Regions from separate parts of the Methylibium sp. T29-B genome, predicted to be linked through region 1. Evidence: predicted binding sites of a transcription regulator. Region 1 holds the regulator's gene; each other region holds the start of a gene.
What was found. Region 1 encodes sigma-54, which starts transcription at its own class of promoters, with help from an activator protein. Its sites were predicted from a motif close to TGGCANGNAANCTGCTTT; they were not measured.
Positions count from the first base shown of each region.

Region 2: the regulator sigma-54 is predicted to act here: its motif matches at 2,143-2,160, upstream of Y694_RS07605 (ammonium transporter).
Region 3: the regulator sigma-54 is predicted to act here: its motif matches at 1,868-1,885, upstream of Y694_RS23320 (pilin).

Region 1 is NZ_AZSN01000212.1:367-4,562, reverse strand. It holds partial or broken gene Y694_RS19735 (SPOR domain-containing protein) at 1-25, shown strand, start outside; gene Y694_RS19730 (thiol:disulfide interchange protein DsbA/DsbL) at 85-729, shown strand; partial or broken gene lptA (lipopolysaccharide transport periplasmic protein LptA) at 822-1,450, shown strand; gene lptB (LPS export ABC transporter ATP-binding protein) at 1,447-2,202, shown strand; gene Y694_RS19715 (RNA polymerase factor sigma-54) at 2,202-3,725, shown strand; partial or broken gene Y694_RS19710 (class I SAM-dependent RNA methyltransferase) at 3,820-4,196, shown strand, end outside.
Region 2 is NZ_AZSN01000032.1:13,273-17,468, reverse strand. It holds gene Y694_RS07615 (hypothetical protein) at 1-65, shown strand, start outside; gene Y694_RS07610 (molybdopterin-dependent oxidoreductase) at 44-2,086, shown strand; gene Y694_RS07605 (ammonium transporter) at 2,355-3,518, shown strand; gene Y694_RS07600 (hypothetical protein) at 3,515-4,196, shown strand, end outside.
Region 3 is NZ_AZSN01000053.1:11,469-15,664, forward strand. It holds gene Y694_RS10625 (FHA domain-containing protein) at 36-698, shown strand; gene Y694_RS10630 (3',5'-cyclic-nucleotide phosphodiesterase) at 916-1,719, shown strand; gene Y694_RS23320 (pilin) at 1,976-2,452, shown strand; gene Y694_RS10640 (PglL family O-oligosaccharyltransferase) at 2,734-4,196, shown strand, end outside.

The DNA of each region.
Region 1 (4,196 bases):
GGCGCTGGTGCGGGTGCAGAAATGAACTTCGCGGCGTGGGGATGACTCCACCGCTGCGTCTGTCTGAACGCTGAAAGGATGCTCATGAACCGTCGTGACTTCACGACCCTGTCGCTGGCCACCACCTGCGTCGGACTGCTGCCGGCCTTCGGCCACGCCCAGGGCGGTCCGGTCGAGGGCAAGGACTACGTGAAGCTGTCGCAGCGCCAGCCGACGCAGGACCCGAAGAAGCTCGAGGTCGTGGAGTTCTTCTGGTACGGCTGCCCGCACTGCCACGCCTTCGAGCCGATGCTCGAATCCTGGGTCAAGAAGCTGCCGCCGGACATCACCTTCCGGCGCCTGCCGGTCGCCTTCCGCGAGGTGCCGTTCGTGCTGCACCAGAAGCTGTACTTCGCGATCGAGGCCCTGGGGCTGGTCGACACCCTGCACCGCAAGGTCTTCACCGCGATGCACGTCGAACGCAATCCGCTGAACACGCCCGAGGCGATCGGCGACTTCGTGGCGAAGAATGGCGTCGACAAGGCCAAGTTCCTCGACGTGATGAACTCGTTCTCGGTGCAGACCAAGGCCCGCCAGGCCGCCGCGCTGTCGGCCGGCTACAAGATCGACGGCACGCCGGCGATCGGCATCAACGGGTCCTACTACACCTCGGGTTCGCTGGCCGGCAGCAACGACCGCGCGCTGGCGATCACCGACCACCTGATCGCGCAGATCCGCAAGGGCGGCTGACCCTCGTTTGGCGTCGACGCGACAGCGGCCGTCGGAGCGGCGGCCGGCCGTGGCAAGCGATCGAACTCACCCTAGAATCGGCAGCAAGATTCATGCCGATTCCCTCCATGTCCGCTCCGACCCCCTATCCTGCATCGCGGTGCACCTTGCTGGCGCAGCCTGTTTGCCGGGCCGTCCTGGCGGTGCTGGGGCTGGCCCTGCTGCCGGCCTTCGCCGCCGAAAAGGCTGACCGCAGCCAGCCGCTGGCCTTCACTGCCGACTCGGCCCGGGTCGACGAGGTCAAGCAATTGAACATCCTGTCGGGCAACGTCGAGATCACCAAGGGCAGCATCGTCATCCGCGCCGACCGCGTGGAGGTGCGCCAGAGTCCCGAGGCTACCAGTCCGCGGTGGCGACCGGCTGGCCGAACAAGCGTGCCTACTTCCGCCAGAAGCGCGGCAGCAACGACGAGTACATCGAGGGCGAGGCCGAGCGCCTCGAGTACGACGGCCGCGGCGACACCGTGCGGCTCGTGAACCAGGCCGTGCTGCGGCGCTTCCGCGGCAGCACGCTGGCCGACGAGGTGGCCGGCAACACCATCTCCTACGACAACGTGACCGAGGTCTTCCAGGTGCTCGGCGGCCCGGCCTCCGCGGCCGCGCCAGGCCGGGTGCGCGGCGTGCTGACGCCGCGCGAGAACCCGGCTTCGGCGCCAAACTCCGGGGCGGGGACGCGGCCATGAACACGGCGATGGCGAGCCGCCTGGAGGCTCGCGGACTGCAGAAGAGCTACGGCGCCCGCAAGGTCGTCAAGGACGTGCACCTGGCCGTTGCGGCCGGCGAGGTGGTGGGCCTGCTGGGCCCGAACGGCGCCGGCAAGACCACCAGCTTCTACATGATCGTGGGCCTGGTGCGCGCCGACGCCGGCGAGATCCGCATCGACGGCGCGCCGATCGAGCGCCTGCCGATCCACCAGCGCTCGCGCCTCGGGCTGTCCTACCTGCCGCAGGAGGCCTCGATCTTCCGCAAGCTCACCGTCGAGGAGAACATCCGCGCGGTGCTGGAGCTCCAGTTCGACGAACGCGGCAAGGCCTACACCAAGGCACGCATCGACGAGCTGCTCGACGGCCTGCTGCACGACCTGTCGATCGACAAGCTGCGCGACAGCCCGGCACCGGCACTGTCGGGCGGCGAACGGCGGCGCGTCGAGATCGCCCGCGCGCTGGCCACGCAGCCGCGCTTCATCCTGCTCGACGAGCCGTTCGCCGGCGTCGATCCGATCGCGGTGATCGAGATCCAGCGAATCATCGGCTTCCTCAAGAGCCGCGGGATCGGCGTGCTGATCACCGACCACAACGTGCGCGAGACCCTGGGCATCTGCCACCGCGCCTACATCATCAGCGAAGGACGCGTGCTGGCCGAAGGCACCCCCGAGCAGATCGTCGAGAACGCCGACGTCCGCAAGGTCTACCTCGGCGAGCACTTCAGGATGTGATGAAGCCTTCCCTGCAGGTCCGTTTTTCGCAGCATCTGGCGCTCACGCCGCAGCTTCAGCAGTCGATCCGGCTGCTGCAGCTTTCCACGCTCGAGCTTCACCAGGAAGTCGAGCAGATGCTGGAGCAGAACCCCTTCCTCGAAGTGGAGGAAGATGCGCCGACCCCGTTCGACGCGCCGGTGGAGCGCGCCACGGCCACGGAGCGCCAGGCCGATGACGCCTGGGAGGGCTCGGGGTCCGAGGTGGCCGCCGACCCCGAGCCGGTCGCGGTGGATGCGGCCGAGTTCGGCACCACCGAGCGCGAGGACTGGGAGAACGGCACCGAGCGCGAGGACTTCGACGGCATCCGCGAGACGCCCGGCAAGGCCGGCAACAACGACAGCGACGAGTTCGACCCCATGGAGCGCAGCAGCGCCGGGGTGAGCCTGCAGGACCACCTGCGCGACCAGTTGCGCGGCATGCGCCTGAGCGACGAGGACCGCGGCGCGGTGATGGTGCTGATCGAATCGCTCGACGAGGACGGCTACCTGGCCGACCCCCTGGAAGAGATCGCCCAGCGCCTGGCCGGCGACGAGGACGACATCGCGGTCGAGGAGCTGCTCGACCGCCTGCGCTGCGCGCTGAAGTGGCTGCACAACCTGGAGCCGCTGGGCGTCGGTGCGCGCGACCTGTCAGAGTGCCTGACGCTGCAGCTGCGGGCCGGACCGCGCTGTGAGGCGCAGATGATCGCGATCCTGATCTGCAAGTACCACCTCGAGTTGCTGGCGCGGCGCGACGGCAAGAAGCTGATGGCCGCCACCGGCGCCGACGAGGAGCTGCTGAAGGCCGCGCAGGCGCTGATCGTGCGCTGCGAGCCCAAGCCCGGCCGGCCCTTCACCAAGGCCGAGGCCAACATCATCGTGCCCGATGTCATCGTGCAGAAGGCCGGCCGCGGCTGGCGCGTGGTGCTCAACCCCGACGTGATGCCCAAGCTGCGCATCAACGACCTCTACGCCCAGGCCATCAAGCAGCAGCGGGGCGCGCGCACCGAATCGGGCGCGGGCCTGAGCTCGCGGCTGCAGGAGGCGCGCTGGTTCATGAAGAACATCCTGCAGCGCTTCGACACCATCCAGCGCGTGTCGCAGGCCATCGTCGAGCGCCAGAAGGCCTTCTTCAGCCATGGCGCGATCGCGATGAAGCCGCTGGTGCTGCGCGAGATCGCCGACGAGCTGGGTCTGCACGAGTCGACCATCTCGCGCGTGACCACCGCCAAGTACATGTCCACGCCCTACGGCACCTTCGAGCTGAAGTACTTCTTCGGCTCCTCGCTCAACACCGAGGCCGGTGGCAATGCGTCGAGCACCGCGGTGCGTGCGCTGATCAAGCAGCTGGTCAGTGCCGAGGACGCCAAGAAGCCGCTGTCGGACAGCCAGCTCAGCAGCATGCTGGAAGAGCAGGGCATCCAGGTGGCACGCCGCACGGTGGCGAAGTACCGCGAGGCGCTGAAGATCGCGCCGGCCAACCTGCGGCGCACGATGATGTGACGACGAGGTCTCGGGCCCGAACCGGCAACAAGACCCAGCGCCCCGCCCGGTGTCGACCGAGGCGCGAGCGCAACCCTCGAACCCCTCTGCACGCATGAACGTCGCCCTTCCGCCCGACGCCCCGCCGTCCTCCTTGTTCCTCCCCTGCGCGGCCGGCGTCGAGGCGCTGCTCGCCGACGAGGTTGCCCGGTTGCTGCCGGGCGCGGCGGCGCAGACGCAGCGCGGCGGCGTGATGGTGCGCGGCGGCCCGCGCGAGGCGATGGCACTCAACCTCGGCAGCCGGCTCGCCCAGCGCGTGCTGTGGCAGGTGGCCGATGCGCCCTACCGCAGCGAGGACGACCTGTACGCGTTGGCCCGCAGCCCGCGCTGGCCCGACTGGATCACGCCGACGCAGACCCTGAAGGTGGACGTGACCGCGCAGCGCGCGCCGCTCAAGAGCCTGAACTTCGCCGCGCTGCGCATCAAGGACGG
Region 2 (4,196 bases), on a different contig from region 1:
TCAGTGCCCGCAGCGAGCAGCAGCTCTGCAAGGTGGACGGCAAGTGGAAGGCGACGGCGGGCTGACCCGCAGCGTGCGCGGCGCCTGCCCGCACGACTGCCCCGACACCTGCGCGTTGCGCGTCACGGTGCGCGATGGCCGCGCGGTGAAGGTCCAGGGCGACGCCGACCACCCGACCACCCACGGCGCGCTGTGCACCAAGGTCTCGCGCTATCCCGAGCGCACCTACCACCCCGAGCGCGTGCTGCACCCGCTGCGGCGCGTCGGGCCCAAGGGCGCCGGGCGCTTCGAGCGGGTCGGCTGGGCCGAGGCGCTGGACGTCATCGCGACGCGCCTGCAGGCGATCGCTGCGCGCGACCCGCAGGCCATCGTGCCGTATAGCTATGCCGGCACGATGGGCTTGGTGCAGGGTGAAAGCATGGCCGCGCGCTTCTTCCACCGCCTGGGGGCCTCGCTGCTCGACCGCACCATCTGCGCCAGCGCCGGCGGCGAGGCGCTGACGGCGAGCTACGGTGCCAAGGTCGGCATGCACGTGGAGCACTTCGCCGAAGCGAAGCTGATCCTGATCTGGGGCAGCAACAGCATCGCGTCGAACCTGCACTTCTGGACCTACGCCCAGGCGGCCAAGCGCGCCGGCGCGAAGCTGGTCTGCATCGATCCGCGCCGCTCCGAGACCGCCGACAAGTGCCACCAGCACCTTGCGCTGCTGCCCGGCACCGACGGTGCGCTGGCGCTCGGCCTGATGCGCGAGCTGATCGTCAACGACTGGCTCGACCATGACTACATCGACCGCCACACCGAGGGCTGGCCAGCGCTGCGCGAGAAGGCACTCGCCTGGACGCCCGAGCGCACCGCCGCCGTCTGCGGCCTGGACGCCGAGCAGGTGCGTGGCCTGGCGCGTGACTACGGCGGCACACGGCCGGCCGCGATCCGCCTCAACTACGGCATGCAGCGCGTGCATGGCGGCGGCAACGCGGTGCGCCTGATCGCCACGCTGCCCTGCCTGATCGGCGCCTGGCGGCATCGCGCCGGCGGGTTGCTGCTGTCGAGCAGCGGCTGGTACCCGATCGACCACGGCGCCCTGCAGCGGCCCGAGCTGCTGGGCGCGCGCCGTCCGCGCACGATCAACATGAGCACCATCGGAGACGACCTGCTGCGCGAGAGCTCGGCCGGCTTCGGCCCGAAGATCGAGGCGCTGGTGGTCTACAACAGCAATCCGGTCGCGGTGGCGCCCGAATCGCCCCAGGTCGTGCGGGGCTTCGCGCGCGAGGATCTGTTCACCGTGGTGCTGGAGCACTTCCTCACCGACACCGCCGACCACGCCGACTTCGTGCTGCCCGCGACCACGCAGCTCGAGCACCTGGACGTGCACCGCAGCTACGGCCACACCTCGGTGCTGATCAACGAAGCGGCCGTCGCGCCGCTGGGCGAGGCGCTGCCCAACACCGAGATCTTCCGGCGCCTCGCCGCGCGCATGGGCTATGTCGACCCCTGCTTCGGCGACAGCGACGAGGCGATCGCCCGCCAGGCCTTCGGCCGCCACGTGCGCTTCGACGAGCTGCGTGAACACGGCTGGGTCCAGCTGCCGCTGCCCGAGGCGCCGTTCGCCGACGGCGGCTTCCCCACGCCGAGCGGGCGCTGCCGCATCGACGCGCCCGGCTGGGGCGTGCCCGACCACGTGCCCAACCACGAGTCGGCGCAGAGCACGCCCGAGCTCGCTGCGGCCTATCCGCTGGCGATGATCTCGCCGCCGGCGCGCAACTTCCTCAACTCCAGCTTCGTCAACGTGAAGAGCCTGCGCGACATCGAGGGCGAGCCGGTGCTGGAGATCCACCCGGGCGACGCGGCGCCGCGCGGCATCCACGATGGTGCGCTGGTGCGTGTCTTCAACGAGCGCGGCCAGTATTGGTGCAAGGCCGTGCTCAGCGAGCGGGCGCGCCCCGGTGTGGTCAACGGCCTGGGCATCTGGTGGCGCAAGCTCGGCGTGCGCGGCAGCAACGTGAACGAAGTCACCCACCAGAAGCTCACCGACCTCGGTCGGGCCCCGAGCTTCTACGACTGCCTGGTCGAGGTGCGCGCGGACTGAGCAGTCCGTCACGCGGCCGATGCGTCGCGTGGAAGTCCGGTCGCTGGCCAGCGCGGTGGCATGTGTCTTGCCACATTGCCGCGTCACCAGAACGTTGGGAATCCGTCTTGAAACCTGCTGTCCGTCGGGCCGCGCGTCCTCTCGCGTGCGCCGTCCTGCTCGCGAGCCTCGCGGCCGCCTCCCGCGCCGCCGACCCCACGACGATCGAACAGCTGAAGTCCGGGACCGACATGGTCTGGATGATGGCCGCCGGCGCCTGGTGTTCTTCATGCAGGCCGGCTTCGCGCTGCTGGAAAGCGGCATGAGCCGCGCCAAGAACGCGATCAACGTCATCATGAAGAACTACTGCGACACGTGCTTCGGCGCGGTCGCTTTCTGGGCCGTGGGCTTCGGCCTGATGTTCGGCGCCAATGCCAGCGGCTGGATCGGCACCGACCGCTTCCTGCCGCACGCGATGCCCGAGGCCGACTACGGGCTGCTGTTCTTCCAGATGATGTTCGCCGCCACCGCCGCCACCATCGTCAGCGGCGCGATCGCCGAGCGTGCGCGTTTCTGGGCCTACATCGTCAGCTCCGTGCTCATCACCGGGCTCATCTACCCGGTGTTCGGGTCCTGGGCCTGGGGCTCGCTGTTCTCCGGCCAGGGCTGGCTGCGCGAGATGGGCTTCATCGACTTCGCCGGATCGACCGTCGTGCACTCGGTGGGCGGCTGGTCGGCGCTCGCTGCCGTCCTGGTGATCGGGCCCCGGCTCGGACGCTTCGGACCCAACGGCGAGGCGCGCCCGATGCTCGGCCACAACCTCACCTCGGTGGCGCTCGGCGGGTTCATCCTGTGGCTGGGGTGGTTCGGCTTCAACGGCGGCAGCACCGCCGCGGCCACGGTGGGCATCGGCAAGATCGTGCTCAACACCCACCTGTCCGGCGCGGCGGGGGCGATCGGCGCTTTGGCGATGCTGGCGCTCGGCCGCCAGCCGGTGCTGATGACGGCGGCCGTCAACGGGAGCATCGCCGGCCTGGTCGGCGTCACCGCGGGCTGCCACGTGATGGAGCCGGCCTATGCGCTGCTCACCGGCTTCGTGGCCGGCGGGCTGAGCGTGCTGGCCGGCTGGCTGCTTGAGGCGGGTCGCATCGACGACGTGGTGGGAGCCGTCTCGGTGCATGCGGTCGGCGGCGTCTGGGGCACGCTGGCGGCCGGGCTGTTCAAGCACGACGCGATGTTCGACCTGCGGCAGCTCGGCGTGCAGGCGATCGGCTGCGGCGTCGCCTTCGTGTGGTCCTTCGGCACCGCGCTGCTGATGTACTGGCTGCTGGCCCGCAGCATGGGCCTGCGCGCCAGCACGCTCGACGAGCAGCGCGGCCTCGATTTCACCGAGCACTACGAGATCGGCTACCCCGAGTTCCAGCAGGACGCGGTGCACCGGGGCAAGCGATGAGCGGCGGTGCGTCGACGATGGCAAGCCGCGACAACGATCCGGTCACTGTGCGGCGTGCGCTGGCGCACGCGCTGGCCGAGTACCTGGAGGCGCCGCGCGTGCGCGACGCGGTGATGCTGTGGTGCCAGCAGTTCCAGGGGCGCGGCGCGCTGTTCCTCGGCCTGAGCCGCTACTGCCGGCAGATCGCCGACGGCTTCGGCCTGGCCGGCAAGGAAGCCGAGCTGCACCTCAGGATCTTCCGCGCGCTGCAGAGTGACCCGCGGCGCCTGCCGGACGATCCACTGTCCTCGCAACCCTTCGAGTCCACCGAGCCGGGCAGCCTGCCACCGGGCTCCGTCGCCCCGGTGGCGCCGCGGCTGGGCGAGGGGGTGGCGGCCCTGCAGGCCTTCTTCGCGGCGATCGAGGCCCAGCTCTCGCGCGATCTGCCGGTCGGCCTGACGCCGGCGCGCGTGCGCCGCGCGCTGATCCGCCACGCGGCCAGCCTGCCGCGACCCCAGCAGCACGCGGCGTCGCTGTGGTGGAGCGGGCAGGTGAGCACGCTCGATGGCGACTGGCCGGCCGGCGGCCATGGCACGCTGCTGATCAACGTGATGTACGTGGCACTCGCCGAACTGCTGGGGCCGGTGCGCGCGGACGCCTGCTTCACGCAGGCCGTCGACCGGCTCGAGGCCAGTGGTG
Region 3 (4,196 bases), on a different contig from region 1:
CCACCACATCAGAAGTCAGACGCACGGGGTCACGCATGGGCAAGCTGGTCGTATCGCTGGACGGGGTCGTCATCAAGGAAGTCCAGCTCACCAAGGACAAGACGACCCTCGGTCGCCGGCCCTACAACGACATCGTGATCGACAACCTGGCCGTCAGCGGCGAGCACGCCGTGCTGCAGATGGTGGGCCAGGACGTCTTCATCGAAGACCTCAACAGCACCAACGGCACCTACATCAACGGCAAGGCCGTGAAGAAGCAGCTGCTGCAGCACAACGACACCGTCGAGATCGGCAAGTACAAGATCAAGTACCTGAGCGTCGAAAGCTCGGACTACGAGAAGACCATGATCATCAAGCCGGGTGCGGCGGCCACGGCGCCGAACTTCCAGCACACCGCGCCGATGAGCAACACCAACTTCGCGACGCTCACCGGCACCAGCTCGGCGTCGATCAAGGTGCTCAATGGCGCTGCGGTCGGCCGCGAGGTGGCGCTCACCAAGGTGGTCACGACCGTCGGCAAGCCCGGCGTGCAGGTCGCCTCCATCACCAAGCGCCCAGGCGGCTACGTGTTCGCCCACGTCGAGGGCGGCAGCCGCCCCACCGTCAACGGCAGCGAGGTCAGCAGCGACCCCGTGCACCTGAAGAACGGCGATGTGATCGAACTCGCCGGCACCCAGATGCAGTTCGTGCAGGACTGAACGGGAAGGTCCCGGCGCCTCGGCGGGCCGAGGCGCCGCTGCAGGCATTAATGCCGCAGCGTGATCACTTTGCGACACCCCCCGTCGCGCCGGCCGCCGAGCCGTGAGGCATCGCACGGCGGGTCGCTTGCCCGCCGTTCGGCCCGGCGGCACCATGCGAGCGTGACGTTCTTCGTTTCCTTGATCCTGACACCGCCGCGTTGCCGGGGCTGACCCCATGAGCCACTCCCCCGTGCGCCTGCAGGTGCTCGGCTGCTCCGGCTCCATCGCCTCGGGCAGCCGCACCACCGCCTTCCTGCTCGACGACAACGTGCTGATCGACGCCGGCACCGGCGTGGGCGACATGGCTCTCGATGCGATGGCCCGCGTGGACGACATCCTCGTCTCGCATTCCCATCTCGACCACGTGCTGGCCATCCCGCTGCTCGCCGACAGCGTGATGAAGCTGCGGCTGGCGCAGCCCGAGCGCGGACCGATCCGCGTGCACGGCCTGCCCGAGACGCTGGCGGCATTGCGCGCCCACCTCTTCAACGGCCAGCTCTGGCCCGACTTCACCAGCATCCCGAGCGCCGCTTACCCGATCATCCGGCTGCTGCCCTTCGCCATTGGCGACACCCTGCGCTTCGGCCACGGCGATGCCGAGCGGCGCGTGGAGGTGCTGCCCGCATCGCACACCGTCCCGGCCTGCGGCTTCGCCGTCGACAGCGACGAGGGCTGGTGGGTCTACAGCGGCGACACCGGCCCCAACCCCGCACTGTGGGCCGCCCTGAAGGGCCGGCGCATTGCCCACCTCATCATCGAGACCGCCTTCGGCGACGACGAACGCTGGCTCGCCGACCTGAGCGGCCACCTGGCGCCCAGCAGCCTGGCCACCGAACTGGCCCAGCTGGACGGCAGCGTGCCGGTGCACATCACCCACCCCAAGCCCGGCGAGGTGGCGGCGGTGGTGGCGCAAATCCGGGCCATCGACACGGCGCACCGGGTGGAGCCGTTGGTGAAGGGCTTGGTGTTCACGCTGTAGATCGCAGCGTCACGATGCGACCAAAAGTGTCGATATCGGACGGCCACGGTTCCTCGATTCAGCGTTCGATGTGACGCGATCTGTCCCACTTTCACCGCGATGCGCAAACGCTCCGTGGTTTAGCTCACGTTCAGGCGAGTCCGCCGCTTGGCACGGAGCCTGCCTTTCGAACCACGTCTATCACCCGGTTCAACCGCTCAAGGAGAGTTCAGATCATGAAGAAGCACATTCAGAAGGGTTTCACCCTCATCGACTGATGATCGTCGTGGCGATCATCGGCATCCTGGCGGCGGTTGCGCTGCCGGCTTATCAGGACTACACAATTCGCTCGCGTGTCTCTGAAGGACTGTCACTTGCGTCAGAGGCGAAAGTTGTTGTCGCCGACAACGCTGCGAATGGGACGCCCGCGGCTAACGGTGGTCTAGGCGCAGGGTACCGGACCGGTGCTGCAACCACGTGTGCAGCAGCCGGCAACTGCGTCAATCCGATTGGCACTCCGAATATCACTTCCGTGACGATTGCTTCGGGGACTGGTTTGATTACGGTTACGACGACGGCTCGTGCGGGCAACGGCACGCTCACGCTCAACCCGCAATCCAACGGTGCGGCACTCGCTGCAGGAACCGTCCCAACCGGCCCAATGGTTTGGACATGCTTTGCCGCTGGCAAGACTGGCGCAGTTGGCGCTCCTACGCTGCTTGGGAAGTATGCTCCCGCAGAATGCCGCGCTTGATATTCAGTTCTTCGATTTTTTGAAAGGACGCCGCGGCGTCCTTTTTTGTTTTCTGTATGCATAACCCGAAAGGCGCAACTGGTATTCGAATAACGGTACTGAATCGGGTACAGGGTCACCAAGCGCATGTTCCAGCTTCACGGCGTGACCATCAGCGGAGCGGCCATTCATCTGTCGACAGATTCAGACCCAGCTGCTTCATTCCGGTCTTCGGGTTGACGGTCACTGGCTCAGGTCATGCAAGCAGCCGGCCGGCCGGTTATGCAGCCCTTGCTTAGTCGATGTTTGATTGGAGAGTCTGCGGCTCTGTCATTTCTGTGGAGAGCATGAATACACAACCGATTGCGAGGCTTCTGCTGACTGGCAGCATCGTCTTACCCCTGCTCGCCTCATGGCCTGGCACACCGGACGCGGTACTCGCGAATCAATTGTTGGCTCTAGCATTCGCTGGCCTGCTGCCATTCATTCGGGGTCGCACCGTACAACAGCCTAGCGTTGAGTTCCTGTCGGTGGGTACCGGCTGGCTAGTGGTGTTGGGTGCATACATTGCATCAAGCAAATTGCTTGATGGTGCGAGCCTGAGTGATCTGGCGGTGTTGGCATCTACTTTTGTAGTCCTGTGGATTGCAGCAGCCAAGACAAGCTCTTCGGTCAACAGCGCCTTCGCGTTTGGTTGGAGTCTTGCGGGGATGCTGTGTGTCATCGTTGCACTCGTCCAATACTTCGCACCATCAATCGCGGATGGCTTGCTCGTTGCCATCAACACCTCGCCCGGCCGCGCCGTGGGCAACATGCGCCAACCCAACCATTTGGCCACCGCGCTGTTGTGCGCGATGGTCATGACGGCCTGGCTGTGGCAGGCCGGTCGCCTGCGCGCACCGTGGGCCGCCGCGTCGCTCTTCGCGATGGTGCTGGCGGTGGCGCTGAGCGCCTCGCGCACCGGGGCGCTGTCGCTCGGCGTGCTGCTGCTGTGGGCGGTGGTCGACCGCTCGTTGCCGCGCGCCGCACGCTGGACGCTCGCGCTGACGCCGCTGGCCTACCTCGTCTGCTGGGCGGGCCTGGCGGAGTACGCCGAATGGCAGCACGCACACTTCTATGCGGTCGAGCGGCTGCAGTCGCACAGTGACATCAGCAGCTCGCGTTTCGCCATCTGGCGCAATGCACTGGTGCTGGTGGCACAGAACCCGTGGACCGGCGTCGGCTGGGGCAACTTCAACTTCGCGTGGACCTTCACGCCTTTCCCGGACCGGCCGGTCGCCTTCTTCGATCACACGCACAACCTCCCGCTGCAATTGGCAGTGGAGATCGGCCTGCCGGCCACGGCCTTGGTGCTGGGACTGTTCGGCTGGGCGCTGTGGCGCGCACGCGGGGCGTGGCGGGTGGCGGGCGAACAGCCGGGCCATCCGGCGCGCGCGGCTTTCGTGATGCTGGTGGTGCTGGGGATGCACAGCCTGCTCGAGTACCCGCTGTGGTACGCCTACTTCCTGCTGCCGGCAGCCTGGGCGCTGGGCGTGTTTCTCGGGTCGGCGCCGGCGAAGGAGCCGGCCTCCGATCGCAATGAGCCGGCGAGTCCGGCAGCCGCCACCGCCATGGCGCGGTGGCCGACCTGTCTTCTTCGAGCGGCCGGAGCATTGATGATCCTCGGCGCCGCGTATGCCGCCTGGGATCACCGCCGCGTCGAGGTGATCTTCGCGCCGCCGGCCGGTGCCGGCTCGTTGGCGGAACGCATCGCCGCCGGACGCGA